DNA from 2 places in the Streptomyces sp. LE64 genome. Region 1 is predicted to be linked to the other one. Evidence: riboswitches for the same ligand, from Rfam matches in the RefSeq annotation. Region 1 holds a riboswitch; the other holds the start of a gene.
The links. A riboswitch is a leader RNA that binds a small molecule or an ion and turns the genes downstream of it on or off. The one in region 1 is predicted to bind cobalamin.
Positions count from the first base shown of each region.

Region 2: another riboswitch for cobalamin. It lies ahead of metE (5-methyltetrahydropteroyltriglutamate--homocysteine S-methyltransferase); the one in region 1 lies ahead of ACSMX9_RS20710 (ribonucleoside-diphosphate reductase subunit alpha).

Region 1 is NZ_CP199708.1:4,573,027-4,580,228, reverse strand. It holds gene ACSMX9_RS20730 (carbohydrate ABC transporter permease) at 1-828, opposite strand, end outside; gene ACSMX9_RS20725 (carbohydrate ABC transporter permease) at 825-1,841, opposite strand; gene ACSMX9_RS20720 (extracellular solute-binding protein) at 2,006-3,283, opposite strand; gene ACSMX9_RS20715 (GntR family transcriptional regulator) at 3,587-4,342, shown strand; cobalamin riboswitch at 4,871-4,994, shown strand; gene ACSMX9_RS20710 (ribonucleoside-diphosphate reductase subunit alpha) at 5,133-7,202, shown strand, end outside.
Region 2 is NZ_CP199708.1:4,802,939-4,810,140, reverse strand. It holds gene ACSMX9_RS21745 (acyl-CoA dehydrogenase family protein) at 1-975, shown strand, start outside; gene ACSMX9_RS21740 (enoyl-CoA hydratase/isomerase family protein) at 972-2,039, shown strand; gene metE (5-methyltetrahydropteroyltriglutamate--homocysteine S-methyltransferase) at 2,121-4,439, opposite strand; cobalamin riboswitch at 4,621-4,818, opposite strand; gene ACSMX9_RS21730 (FadR/GntR family transcriptional regulator) at 4,926-5,615, opposite strand; gene leuA (2-isopropylmalate synthase) at 5,800-7,202, shown strand, end outside.

The DNA of each region.
Region 1 (7,202 bases):
TCCCTTCACTGCGCCTTCGGTGAGGCCGCTGACTGCCTTGCGCTGGAGGAAGACGAACAGGACCAGGACCGGGATGGCGAAGATGGTGGAGGCCGCCATGGTGGCGCCCCAGTCGTCGCCGAAGGTGGTCCGGAAGCTGGTCAGCCAGATCGGCAGGGTCTGGGCTTCGAGGTCCTTGTTGAGGACCAGGATCATCGAGAACTCGTTCCACGCCGTGACGAAGCCGAACAGCGAGGTCGCCATCAGACCGGGGGCCAGCAGCGGGAAGATCACCTTGATGAACGCCTGCGGACGGGTGCAGCCGTCGACCATGGCGGACTCCTCCAACTCCTTGGGCACCGCGGCCACGTAGCCGCGCAGCGTCAGGATGGTGAAGGGCAGCACCATGACCATGTAGAAGATGGTCAGCGGCACCAGGCTGTTCAGCATCTCCGCGTCACGCACGATCAGGTAGATCGCGATGACCATGACCTCCCAGGGCGCCATCTGCGCGATCATGACCGCGAGGATGAAGCCGCGCCGCCCCTTGAACCGCATCCGGGCGAGCGCGAAGGACGCGAAGAGCGCGATGAGCAGGGAGAGGGTGACCGCGATGGTCGTGACCAGCAGGGAGTTGCGCAGCAGCGTCCAGAAGCCCTCGGCCTCGGTCGCGGTCTTGAAGTGCTGGAACGTCGGACTCGTCGGGAACCACATCGGGGTGTCCGTGACGATGTCCTTGGCCTCCTTGAAGGCCGTGGAGAACATCCAGTAGACGGGGAAGACGAAGACCCCGACGAGGAGGGCCGCCGTGGCGTTGGGCCAGACCCGACCCAGGAAGGAGCTCTTCACAGCTCGTCCTCCTCTTGCTTGAGCACCGTGCGCAGGTAGTAGGAGGTGAGCAGCAGCAGGATCAGGATCGTGAGGATCGAGATCGCCGCGCCCATGCCGAAGTGCTGGTTGCCGAAGCCCTCGATGTACGCGTACACGGGGAGGGTCTCGGTCGAGCGGTTGGGTCCGCCCTGGTTGATGGCGAAGATCTGGGCGAAGGACTTGAACACCCAGATGACTTCGAGGAAGAGCGTGGCCCACAGGAAGGGCTTCAGGAACGGGAAGGTCACCGTCCGGAAGATCTTCCAGGAGTCGGCGCCGTCGAGCGCCGCGGCCTCGTACAGCTCCTTGGGGATGGTGGTGGTGGCCGCGTAGAGGTTGATCGCCACGAACGGGATCGACATCCAGACGATCACCAGCGTCACCACCGCGAAGGTGGAGAACTGGGTGCCGAGCCAGTTGTGGTCGGCCATGCCCTCGAAGCCCAGCTGGACCAGGAGGTAGTTGACCACGCCGAAGCGCTGCGCGAACAGCCACTGGAAGACCGTGGTGGCCGCGATGATCGGCATGGCCCAGGCGAGCACCAGGGCCAGCATCAGCACGACCCGCATCCGCTTGCCCAGGCGGGCGAGGAGCAGACCGACCAGGGTGCCGAGCACCATGATCAGGGTGACGTTGGCCACCGTGAAGAAGAACGAGCGGAGGACGACGTTCCAGAAGTCGTTGTTGCTCAGCGTCTCCGTGTAGTTCTTGATCCCGTTCCACTCGGTGAGGTGGAGGATCAGTTGCTTGGCGTTGAGGTTCTGGAACGACAGCATGCCGTTCTTCACCAGCGGCCAGCCGAGCAGCACGATGGTGACGATCATCGCCGGCAGCAGCAACAGGTAGGGGATGAGCGAACCACTCTGCCGTGGCCGTCTCTGGCCGCCCCCGTCGTTCCTGGTGGCGCTCCCCGCGCCGCGAGGCGGTGGCGCCTCGCCCTTGTGGACGCCGGACACCCCGCCCGCGTCCGCTTGTTCTGTCTGCACTGACATCGTCGTCGCCGTCTCTTCCTTGGCTGTACGTACTCGATGCTGGTGTCGCCCCGCCGTCGGAGCGCACACCGGTGCGCCCGGAGGCGGCGGGCCGGTCCTCTGTTCAGGTCACCCCGTCGGGTGTCCTACTGGGTCCGGGCCCGCCGCCGCCGGGCGCGGTGGGGTCAGTTCTTCTTGGCGAGACGCTCGTTGATCTCCTTGTCGGCTTCCTTCGCGGCGTCGGCGTGCGACTTACCGTTCAGGACGGCGGTCATGTAGTCCTTGATCGGGTTCGGGACGTTCTCGACCGCGGCCCACTCCGGAATCAGCGGGGTGGTGCCACCGAACGAAGCGCCCTTGGACGCCTCGTCGAGACCAAGGTTCGCGCCCTTGATCTTGGGGAGCAGGGACTCCTTGTTCGGCGTGTAGCCCTGCAGCTTGGCGAAGGCGATCTGGTGCTCGTCGGCGAACGCGATCTTCAGGAACTCCTTGGCCAGCTCCTGGTTCTTGCTGCCCGCGGGGACCACCAGGTTCGAGCCGCCGAGGAACACGCCCTCCAGCTTGTCGGCCGTGTCGCCCGGGATGGCGAAGTAGCCGATGTCCTTGGCGATGGCCGGGTTGGCCTTGGTGGCGATGCCGGCCTCGGACGGGGTGCCGATGAAGGTCGCGACCTTGCCCTTGGCGAAGACGTCCGCCTGCTGCGGGGTGGCCTCGTCCTTGTCCTTGGGGGCCTTGGAGTAGGAGGCGTACTTCTTGTACAGCTCCATGGCCTCGCCGACCTTCGGGTCGGACAGGTTGGAGACGTACTTGTCGCCTTCCTTCTTCACCAGGTCGGCACCCTTGCCGATGGTCAGACCGTCGAAGAAGTACCAGTTCTGACCGGCCATGTACATCGGCTCGGCCTTGGTCTTCTCCTTGATGGTGTCGAGCGCCTTGAAGAACTCGTCACGCGTCTTGGGCGTGTCCTTCAGACCGGCCTCGGCCCAGATCTTCTTGTTGTAGAGGACCACGCGGTTGGTGACGTACCACGGCGCGGCGTACTGCTTGCCGTTGTAGATGGCCGACTGGTTGAGCGCCGGGGTCCAGTCCGCACCGATCTCGCTCTTCAGGTCGCCCAGCTCGGCGAGGCCCTCGGTGGCGGCGTAGGCGGGGGTCTGGGTGTTGCCGACCTCGATGACGTCCGGCGGCGAGGACTCGGAGAGCGCGGTGGTGATCTTCTGCTGGATGCCGTTCCAGACCTGGGTCTCGAACTTGACCTTCGCACCGGTCTTCTTCTCGAAGTCGGCCGCGACGGCCGACTTCCAGGCGTCAGGCGTCGACCCGTCCATGGACCAGACGGTGATCGTCCCGCCCTTCTTCGAGTCGCCGGAGCCCTTCTTGTCCTCGTCCTTGTCGCTGCCGCACGCCGCGACCGAGAACACCATGCCCGCGACACCGATGGCCGCAATGAGCTTGCGCTTCACGTCACCCTCCTCAGGATGCCTACCCCCCACACCCACAGCGAATGACTACGCGAGAAACTGCACGTGGGACTGGGACCTGGCCTTTAATGGTGTAGACCAGTACCCGGAGCTTGGCCTAGACCTTTAGGGGTGTCAAGGGTGTATAAGAAGGGCTGTCACGTCCGTTATCGGACCGACACCTGAGGGGGCTCGGCTCACTCCGGGCACGCCGTGTCACGATGTGAGCCGCTACAGACGGAGGAGCCGGTGGCGGCAGCAGCACGACAGCCGGAAAGGCGGACGATGGCCAGCGAGGTTACCCGGATGGGTACGTCCGCGGCGACGGAAACGGCAACAACGGGCCGCACCGCACGCGTGCCGAAGTACTACCGGCTGAAGAAACACCTGCTCGACATGACCGACACGCTGGCACCGGGTAGCCCGGTCCCACCGGAGCGGACACTCGCCGCAGAGTTCGACACCTCCCGCACCACGGTACGCCAGGCGCTCCAGGAACTGGTGGTCGAGGGTCGACTGGAGCGCATCCAGGGCAAGGGGACCTTCGTCGCCAAGCCCAAGGTGGCGCAGGCGCTCCAGCTCACCTCCTACACCGAGGACATGCGGGCCCAGGGGCTGGAGCCCACCTCCCAGCTGCTCGACGTCGGGTACGTCACCGCCGACGACCGGCTCGCGGAGCTGCTCGACATCACGGCCGGCGGGCGGGTGCTGCGGATCGAGCGGCTCCGGCTGGCCAGCGGCGAGCCGATGGCCATCGAGACCACGCACCTGTCCGCCAAGCGCTTCCCCGCGCTGCGCCGGTCCCTGGTCAAGTACACCTCCCTGTACACGGCGTTGGCCGAGGTCTACGGCATCCACCTGGCCGAGGCCGAGGAGACCATCGAGACCTCGCTCGCCACCCCGCGCGAAGCCGGCCTGCTCAGCACGGACGTGGGCCTGCCGATGCTGATGCTCTCCCGCCACTCCGTGGACGGCGAGGGACGTCCCGTGGAGTGGGTGCGCTCGGTCTACCGCGGCGACCGCTACAAGTTCGTGGCCCGGCTCAAGCGCCCCCAGGACTGACCCCGCGCACCCCGGTGCCCCGGCGGGCCGTTCCCGAGCCCGCCGGGGCACCGGCGCGTCCGCTCCGGAGCACCGGAGGAACGGGACGGACGGGCCTCTTCGGGCACCCGACACCCCTCCCCCTCCTGTCCCAGGAACCTCGCACCACAGGCTGGACGACGGCCCGTCGAATGGCGTAGGGCCGACCACGAACCCCGGTTGCGGGGATGTTGTCTGGACCTCTGCCGCCACTTTCAGACCGCCCCCGACCGCTCACCCGGCGTGACCACCACGGGAATCCGACGGCGGACGGGTGGCCCCGCGAGGCGGCGCCACGACGCACCGCGGCGCACCCGTCACCGCCGGACACCCCGCATCCGACGAGCGCCCCTCCCCGCCCCCGCCACGCCCCGCGAGCGGCCCCGACGGCCGCGCCCCGGGGCCGTGTTCGAGCCGTGCCGCACCGCCCCGAGGGTCCTCGCCACCTACGTGCCGTGCGCCACACAGACACAAGATGTGGGCTCAGCATCGGGACCCAACACAAGATGTATGCTCATGCTCGCCGCCACCCCAGGGGAATCCGGTGCGAATCCGGAACTGTCCCGCAACGGTGTATTCGGTGTGCTTTCGCACACCCAGCAGTCCGATGACCTGCTGGTGGCGCACCCGTTCCGACCGGTCCGGGTGGAGATGAGACGTCCGGGCCTCGTGGACTGGGCCGGTGGACGCGGCGGACCGCCTTCGGCGGGCACGTCCGCGTGCCCGCGCCCGCTTCCCCGTCAGGCCCGTGCCGAGCGAGGGAGAGCTTCACGTGACGATCGCGCCAGCCGATCCGGCGTCAACCGTCGATCGGGCTCCTGCGAACGAGCGGTCCGCAGACCAAGGCGCCCCGGGGAACCGGGCCGAGCAGACCGACGGCCCGGGGACCGCGCTGCTGCGGACCCTGACCGACCTCACCGCCGACCTCCCCGACGCCGACCCCGGCCGGGTCGCCGCCGCCGCGCTGCGCGGCCGGTCCGCCCGCGCCGACGAGGCCGAACTGCGCGAACTCGCCACCGAGGCCGCCGCCGGACTCATCTCCGAGGACCCCGCCTACTCCCGGCTCGCCGCCCGGCTGCTCACCCTCTCCATCGCCGCCGAAGCCGCCTCGCAGGGGGTGCGCACCTTCACCGAGTCGGTCGCCACCGGCCACCGCGAGGGGCTCATCGCCGACCGGACCGCGGACTTCGTCGCCCGGCACGCCGAGCGCCTGGACGCCCTGGTCGACCAGGACGCCGACGACCGCTTCGGCTACTTCGGACTGCGCACCCTGCACAGCCGCTACCTGCTGCGCCACCCGCACACCCGCAAGGTGATCGAGACCCCCCAGCACTTCCTGCTGCGCGTGGGCTGCGGGCTCGCCGAGGACGACAGCACCCGCGCGGTGGACGAGGTCGCGGCGCTCTACGGCCTGATGAGCCGCCTCGACTACCTGCCCTCCTCGCCGACGCTGTTCAACTCCGGCACCCGGCACCCGCAGATGTCCTCCTGCTACCTGCTGGACTCCCCCAAGGACGAGCTGGACTCCCTCTACGACCGCTACCACCAGGTGGCCCGGCTGTCGAAGCACGCCGGCGGCATCGGCCTGTCGTACTCCCGCATCCGCTCGCGCGGTTCGCTGATCCGCGGCACCAACGGCCACTCCAACGGCATCGTGCCCTTCCTCAAGACCCTGGACGCCTCGGTGGCCGCGGTCAACCAGGGCGGACGGCGCAAGGGCGCGGCGGCGGTCTACCTGGAGACCTGGCACTCCGACATCGAGGAGTTCCTGGAGCTGCGGGACAACACCGGCGAGGACGCCCGGCGCACCCACAACCTCAACCTGGCGCACTGGGTGCCCGACGAGTTCATGCGGCGGGTCGCCGAGGACGGCCCGTGGTCGTTGTTCTCCCCCTCCGACGTGCCCGAGCTGGTCGACCTGTGGGGCGACGCGTTCGACACCGCCTACCGCGCGGCGGAGGCCGCGGGGCTGGCCCGCAAGACCATGCCGGCGCGGGACCTGTACGGCCGGATGATGCGCACCCTGGCCCAGACCGGCAACGGCTGGATGACGTTCAAGGACGCCTCCAACCGCACCGCCAACCAGACCGCGGAGCCCGGCCACACCGTCCACTCCTCCAACCTCTGCACGGAGATCCTGGAGGTCACGGACGACGGCGAGACCGCGGTGTGCAACCTCGGCTCGGTCAACCTGGGCGCGTTCGTCGTGGGCGCCCCGGGCACCCCGGCCGACCAGGCCATCGACTGGGAGCGGCTGGACGCCACCGTGCGGACCGCGGTGACCTTCCTCGACCGGGTCGTGGACATCAACTTCTACCCGACCGAGCAGGCCGGCCGCTCCAACTCCCGCTGGCGGCCGGTGGGTCTGGGGGCCATGGGCCTCCAGGACGTGTTCTTCCGGCTGCGGCTGCCCTTCGACTCCGCCGAGGCCCACGCCCTGTCGACCCGGCTCGCCGAGCGGATCATGCTGACCGCCTACGAGGCGTCCGCCGACCTCGCCGAGCGCGCCGGCACCTTCCCCGCCTGGGAGAAGACCCGCACCGCCCGCGGCGTGCTGCACCCCGACCACTACGGGGTCGAACTGCACTGGCCCGAGCGGTGGGCGAAGCTGCGCGAGCGGATCGCCACCACCGGGATGCGCAACTCGCTGCTGCTGGCGATCGCCCCGACCGCCACCATCGCCTCCATCGCCGGCGTCTACGAGTGCATCGAGCCGCAGGTGTCCAACCTGTTCAAGCGCGAGACGCTCAGCGGGGAGTTCCTCCAGGTCAACTCGTACCTGGTGCGCGACCTGAAGGACCTCGGCGTGTGGGACGCCCGGACCCGGGAGGCGCTGCGCGAG
Region 2 (7,202 bases), 230 kb from region 1:
GAGTCCGGCGGCTCCGGTCTCAACCGGTCCGACGGGGTCCTCGTGTTCGAGACGCTCGCCTCCGGCTGCCCGTCCATCGCTGGCTACCTCTCCATCCACAACATGGCCGCCTGGATGATCGACCACTACGCCGACGACTCCCAACGCGAGCGGTGGTTGCCGCGCCTGTGCACCATGGACGACCTCGCCAGCTACTGTCTCGCCGAACCGGGCGCGGGTTCCGACGCGGCGGCCCTGACGACCCGCGCCGTACGGGACGGTGACGGCTGGGTCCTCACCGGCGTCAAGCAGTTCGTCTCCGGTGCGGGGGCCTCCCGGTTGTACGTCGTGCTGGCCCGCACCGGCGGCGCGGGCGCCGACGGGGTGTCCGCGTTCGTCGTCGACCGGGACGACCCGAACCTCTCCTTCGGGCGGCCCGAACGGAAGATGGGCTGGAACGCCCAGCCGACCCGTCAGGTGGTCCTGAACGGGGTCCGTCTGCCGGCCGACCGACTCCTCGGCCGTGAGGGACAGGGCTTCCGGATCGCCCTGCACGGGCTCGACAGCGGCCGTCTCGGCATCGCCGCCTGTTCCCTGGGCGGGGCCCGCAGCGCCCTCGACCGCAGCCTCGCCCACCTCGCCGACCGCGAGGCGTTCGGCCAGCGCCTCCTCGACGCCCAGGCCCTGCGCTTCCGGCTCGCCGACATGGCGACCGAACTCACCGCGGCCTGGGCCCTGGTCCAACAGGCCGCACAGGCACTCGACCGGGGCGATCCGCAGGCGCCCTACCTGTGCGCGATGGCGAAGCGGTTCGCCACCGACACCGGCTACTCGGTCGCCGACCGTGCGCTCCAGCTCCACGGTGGGTACGGCTACCTCAACGAGTACGGCATCGAGAAGATCGTCCGTGACCTGCGGGTCCACCAGATCCTGGAAGGAACCAACGAGATCATGCGCGTCATCGTGGCCCGGGGGATGACGGAGGCGTTCGGATGAGCGACGTCCTGTTCCACACGCGGGGCCGTGCCGCCCACATCACCCTCAACCGCCCCCGGGCGTTGAACTCCCTCACCCACGGGATGGTGCTCCGCATCGACGGGGCGCTCACGGAATGGGAGCGCGACCCCGCCGTGGAGACGGTCGTCATCACCGGCGCCGGGGAGCGCGGTCTCTGCGCGGGTGGCGACATCCGCGCCATCCACGACGACGCCCGCGACGGCGACGGAACCGCCTCGGCCGCCTTCTGGCGCGACGAGTACCGCCTCAACGCCCGGATCGCCCGCTACCCGAAGCCGTACGTCGCCGTCATGGACGGCCTCGTCATGGGCGGCGGCGTTGGCGTCTCCGCGCACGGCAGCGTCCGGGTCGTCACCGAGCGTTCCGACATCGCCATGCCCGAGACCGGCATCGGGTTCGTCCCCGATGTCGGCGGCACCCGCCTGCTCGCCCTCGCCCCCGGAGAACTCGGCACCCACCTCGCCCTGACCGGCGCGCGGATCGGCGCCGCGGACGCCCTGCTGTGCGGTCTCGCCGACCACTACGTGCCCTCAGCCTCGCTCCGCCCCCTCATCGACGACCTCGCCCGGCTGCCGGTGCACGAGGCCCTCGCGCGTCACGTCCAGGCCCCTTTGCCGGGAGAACTGGCCGAGCAACGGGAGTGGATCGACGACTGCTACCGCGCGGACACCGTCGAGGAGATCCTCCGACGCCTCCTCGCCCGGGGCCGCCCCGTCGCCGAGGAGACAGCCGGGACCCTGCTCGCCAAGTCCCCGACCGCCCTCAAGGTCACCCTCGCCGCGCTGCGCCGCGTCCGCCGGCTCGGACCGCTGGAGCGGGTCCTCGACCAGGAGTACCGCGTCTCCTGCGCCTGCCTGCGCCACCCCGACCTGGTGGAGGGCATCCGTGCCCAAATCGTCGACAAGGACCGCGAGCCCCGCTGGTCGCCGGCGACCCTCGCGGAAGTCGCCGAAGCGGATGTGGAGGGTTTCTTCGCCCCGCTCGGCGAGCGGGAACTCGGTCTCGCCGACCGGCCCCGCACCACCGAGGAGGCGCCCTGGTGAGCCGGACCGTCCTGGCCCCCGGAGGCCGACGCACGGGCGGGGCCGGGGCGCCGAAGCGTCCCGGCCCCGCAGGACCGGAGGTCAGACGGAGGGCAGTTCGCCCCGGACGGTGCGGGCCGCGGTGACCAGGTTCTCCAGCGAGGCACGCGTCTCGGGCCAGCCGCGGGTCTTCAGACCGCAGTCGGGGTTGACCCAGAGCCGCTCCGCGGGGATCGCCTCCAGGCCGGTGCGCAGCAGCTCGGCTGCTTCCTCCGCGCTCGGCACCCGGGGGGAGTGGATGTCGTAGACGCCCGGGCCGGCTTCGCGCGGATAGCCGTGGGCCGCGAGTTCGCGGGCGACCTGCATGTGGGAGCGGGCGGCTTCGAGGCTGATGACGTCGGCGTCGAGGTCGTCGATGGCCTGGACGATGTCGCCGAACTCGGCGTAGCACATGTGGGTGTGGATCTGGGTGCCGGGGGCCACGCCGGCGGTGCTGAGCCGGAACGCCTCGGTGGCCCACGCCAGGTACGCCCCGTGGTCGGCGGCCCGCAGCGGCAGCGTCTCGCGCAGCGCGGGTTCGTCGACCTGGATGACGGCGGTGCCGGCGGCTTCCAGGTCGTTCACCTCGTCGCGCAGGGCGAGGGCGACCTGGCGGGCGGTGCCGCCGAGGGGCTGGTCGTCGCGGACGAAGGACCAGGCGAGCATGGTGACGGGACCGGTGAGCATGCCCTTGACCGGGCGGTCGCTCAGCGACTGGGCGTAGGACGTCCAGCGGACCGTCATCGGCTCGGGGCGGGAGATGTCCCCGGCGAGGATCGGCGGGCGGACGTAGCGGGTGCCGTAGGACTGGACCCATCCGTGCTGGGTGGCGAGGTAGCCGGTGAGCTGCTCGGCGAAGTACTGCACCATGTCGTTGCGCTCGGGCTCGCCGTGCACCAGGACGTCGATCCCGGTCTTCTCCTGGAAGGAGACGACCTCCTGGATCTCCGCCTTGATCCGCTCCTCGTAGCCGGCCGTGTCGATGCGACCGGCGCGCAGGTCGGCGCGGGCGGTGCGCAGTTCGGTGGTCTGGGGGAAGGAGCCGATGGTGGTGGTGGGCAGCAGCGGCAGCCCGAGGCGGGCGCGCTGGGCCGCGGCGCGTTCGGCGTACGGCTGGGAGCGGCGGGCGTCGGCGTCGGTGACGGCCTCGGCGCGGGCGCGCACCGCGGGGTCGCGGGTGATGGGCGAGGCGGCCCGGGAGGCGAGGGCGGCCCGGTTGGTCGAGAGTTCGCCCTCGATGGCGGCGGTGCCCCGGCTGAGCCCCCGGGCGAGGGTGACGATCTCGGCGGTCTTCTGCCGGGCGAAGGCCAGCCAGCGCAGGATCTGCGGGTCGATGTCGCGTTCGACGGAGGTGTCGAGCGGCACGTGCATCAGGGAGCAGGAGGCCGCGACGTCGACCCGGTCGGCGAGACCCAGCAGGGTGCCGAGGGTGGCGAGGGACTTCTCCAGGTCGTTGATCCAGATGTTGCGGCCGTTGACGACTCCGGCCACCAAGCGCTTGCCGGGGAGTCCGCCGACCGCTGCCAGGGCGTCCAGGTTGGCGGACGCGGCCTCGGTGAAGTCCAGGGCCAGGCCGTCCACGGGTGCCTTGGCCAGCACGGGCAGCGCTTCGCCGAGCCGGTCGAAGTACGAGGCCACCAGCAGCTTCGGGCGGTCGGTGAGGGCGCCGAGGTCGCGGTAGGCGCGGGCGGCGGCGTCGAGTTGGGCCGGGGTGCGGTCCTGGACCAGGGCGGGCTCGTCCACCTGCACCCACTGCGCGCCGGCCGCCCGCAGGTCGGCGAGGACCTCGGCGTACACCGGCAGGAGACGGTCCAGCAGGGTCAACGGGTCGAAGTCGCCGGCCACGTCGGGGGCCGGCTTGGCCAGGAGCAGGTAGGTGATCGGGCCGACCAGGACCGGCCGGGCCGTCAGGCCCAGGGCGAGGGCCTCCTTCAACTCGGCGACCTGCTGGGCCGGGTTCGCCGTGAAGACCGTGTCGGGTCCGAGTTCGGGGACCAGGTAGTGGTAGTTGGTGTCGAACCACTTGGTCATCTCCAGCGGCGCCACGTCCTGGGTGCCGCGGGCCATCGCGAAGTAGCCGCCGAGCGGATCGGCGTCGACGGCGGCGCGGTGCCGCTCGGGGATCGCACCCACCATGACGGTGGTGTCGAGGACGTGGTCGTAGTACGAGAAGTCCCCGGTGGGGACCTCGTCGATGCCGGCGGCGGCCAGGGCGCGCCAGTGTGCGGCGCGCAGTTCGGCGGCGGTGGCACGGAGCGAGTCGGCGGTGACCCGACCCTTCCAGTGCCCCTCGATCGCCTTCTTCAGTTCCCGGTGCTGGCCCTGGCGGGGGTAGCCGTACACGGTGGCCCGTGCTGCCGCGGCTGCGGAGTTCGCTGTCACGGAGATCTCCTTCGCGAGATGGATCCCTGGGGTCCCGGGGACGGGACGAGAACGCGAAGGAACGACGAACCGGACGGCGACGACCCGTGCGCAGGAGCACGGCCGTTCCGTCTGGTGTGTGCGCCGACCCGCCCTCGAGGTCACCGGGATGTCCACGCGCGGAACGGTCCGCGCGCGGGCGGTCGGCAGGTCTTCGGACTCGCGGGCGCGCCCGCCGGAACCTTCCGGCGGACACCTACTGGCCGTCGCTTCCCAGGTCCGGTACCTCGGACCCAGTGCGTATGACGGCGGTCGTTCCCACTCACCGCTGCGGGGCAGTCCCGGATTCCCACCGGGTTCCCTCTTGCGACACCCCGCCTGGCGGGCGGGGCGAACCGACTGCTGCGGGTCAGCCTACGGGGCGCGACCATGGGGCGAACCGACCGGCCGGCATCCCGCGTGGTGATGCGGACCACACGCCGCGGGAGCGGGGCGCACGGCGGCGGATCAGAGCGAGCGCAACAGCTCCAAGGTCCGTTCGAGTTCGTCGCGCAGTGCCTGCCCGGCCGCCTCGGGGTCCCCCTGCACGACGGCCTCCACCAGTGCGGCGTGCCCCTCCTCGCCGTGGTTCGGGTCGTCGAAGCGCAGGTTGAACAGCTCCACCAGGTCCAGCAACCGCTGTTGCAGTACGGGTATGAACTCGGTGAACAGGCCGGTGAGCACCGGGTTGTGCGCCGCGGCGACCACCGCTCGGTGCAGGGCGATGTCCGCCACGACGAACTCGGCGTTGCCCTGCTGCGCCGCCTCGCGACGCTTGGCCAGGACGTCGAGCAGGGCCACCACGTCGTGGTCGGTCCGGCGTCGCGCGGCCAACTGCGCCGCTTCGACCTCGATGAGCATCCGGACCTCGTAGACGTCGGTGATGGCCGCCTGCCGGAGCTGGGCGGACCAGTTCTCCCTGGGCTCGGTGGCGATCACGAAGACGCCCGCCCCCTGACGCGCCTGCACCAGCCCGGCACCGGCCAGGGCCCGCAGCGCCTCCCGGACGGTCGAGCGCCCCACCCCCAGCGACTTGGCCAGGGTGCTCTCACCGGGCAGCTTCGTCCCCACGCCCCATTCGCCGTCGGTGATCTGCTCGCGCAGATGGTCCGTGGCCTGCTCGACCAAGGGTGACGGCCGCAAAGCACCTAGTGACATGTGAAATTCACCTTCCCGCACCCCTTGAGTTGTCTGAGGAGCTGAGTTGTCGTTACTGTACCCGCATGCTGCAGCACGGGCTCCTCCTCGGTTGCCGCTGCGGGGTCTGAAGCGACCGGCACCCCGCAGCGGGTGCCGGGCTGCGCCGGTCGTGTGGTGACCGACCGAAAGAAGCTCCCGCATCATGGAATTCCCCTTCTCCGGCACGACGTTCCCCACCCTGCGCACCCCCTCCGGCGACCTTCCGGCGGACGCTCCGCGCTGGAACCCCCAGCGCCCGAGCGCCATGCCCCACCAGCGCTACCTGCCCGTGCAGGAACGGGTCGCCCTCCCCCTGACGGACCGCACCTGGCCGTCCCGGAACCTCGAACGGGCCCCCCTGTGGGTGCCGGTCGACCTGCGCGACGGCAACCAGGCGCTCGCCGAGCCCATGGACACCGCGCGCAAGCGCCGGTTCTTCGACCTCCTGGTCACCATGGGCTTCAAGGAGATCGAGGTCGGCTACCCGTCCGCCAGTCAGACCGACTTCGACTTCGTACGGCACCTGGCCGAGAGCGGTGCGGTCCCCGACGACGTGACGGTCTCCGTGTTCACCGCGGCCCGCGCCGATCTGATCGACCGGACCCTGGCCTCCGTCGTCGGTCTGCCCCGCACCCTCGTGCACCTCTACACCGCCACCGCACCCACCTGGCGCAACGTCGTCCTGGGCCGCTCCCGGGACGAGGTGCACCGACTGATCCGGGACGCCGCCACCCACGTCCTGCGCGGTGCCGAGGCCCGCCCCGGCGCCGACATCCGCTTCGAGTTCTCCCCCGAGGTCTTCAACCTCACCGAACCGGACTTCGTCCTGGAGGTGTGCAACGGCCTCACCGAACTGTGGGAGGCCAGCCCCGACCGGCCGGTGGTCCACAACCTGCCGGCGACGGTGGAGATCGCCACCCCCAACGTGTACGCGGACCAGATCGAGTACATGCACCGCCACCTGGCGCGCCGCGAGTCCGTGATCCTCTCCGTCCACCCGCACAACGACCGCGGCACCGGCGTGGCCTGCGCCGAACTCGCCGTCCTGGCGGGCGCCCAGCGCGTGGAGGGCTGCCTGTTCGGCAACGGGGAACGCACCGGCAACGTCGACCTGGTCACCCTCGCCCTGAACCTGCACGCTCAGGGCGTCAACCCGATGGTCGACCTCTCCGACATCGACGCCGTGCGCGAGGTGGTGGAGCACTGCAACCGGCTGCCGGTGCACCCCCGCCACCCCTACGGCGGCGACCTGGTGCACACGGCCTTCTCCGGCACCCATCAGGACGCGATCTCCAAGGGCCTGACCCACCACGCCAAGCAGGCTGCCGAGGCGGGCCTGCCCGTGGAACTGGCCCCGTGGTCAGTGCCCTACCTGCCCATCGACCCGGCGGACATCGGCCGCACCTACGAGGCCGTCATCCGCATCAACTCCCAGTCCGGCAAGGGGGGCATCGCCCACCTGCTGCGCACCCACCACGGCCTGGACCTGCCCCAGGCGATGCGCCCCGACTTCTCCCGCGCCGTGCAGCGCACCACCGACACCACCGGTCAGGAGCTCTCCCCCAA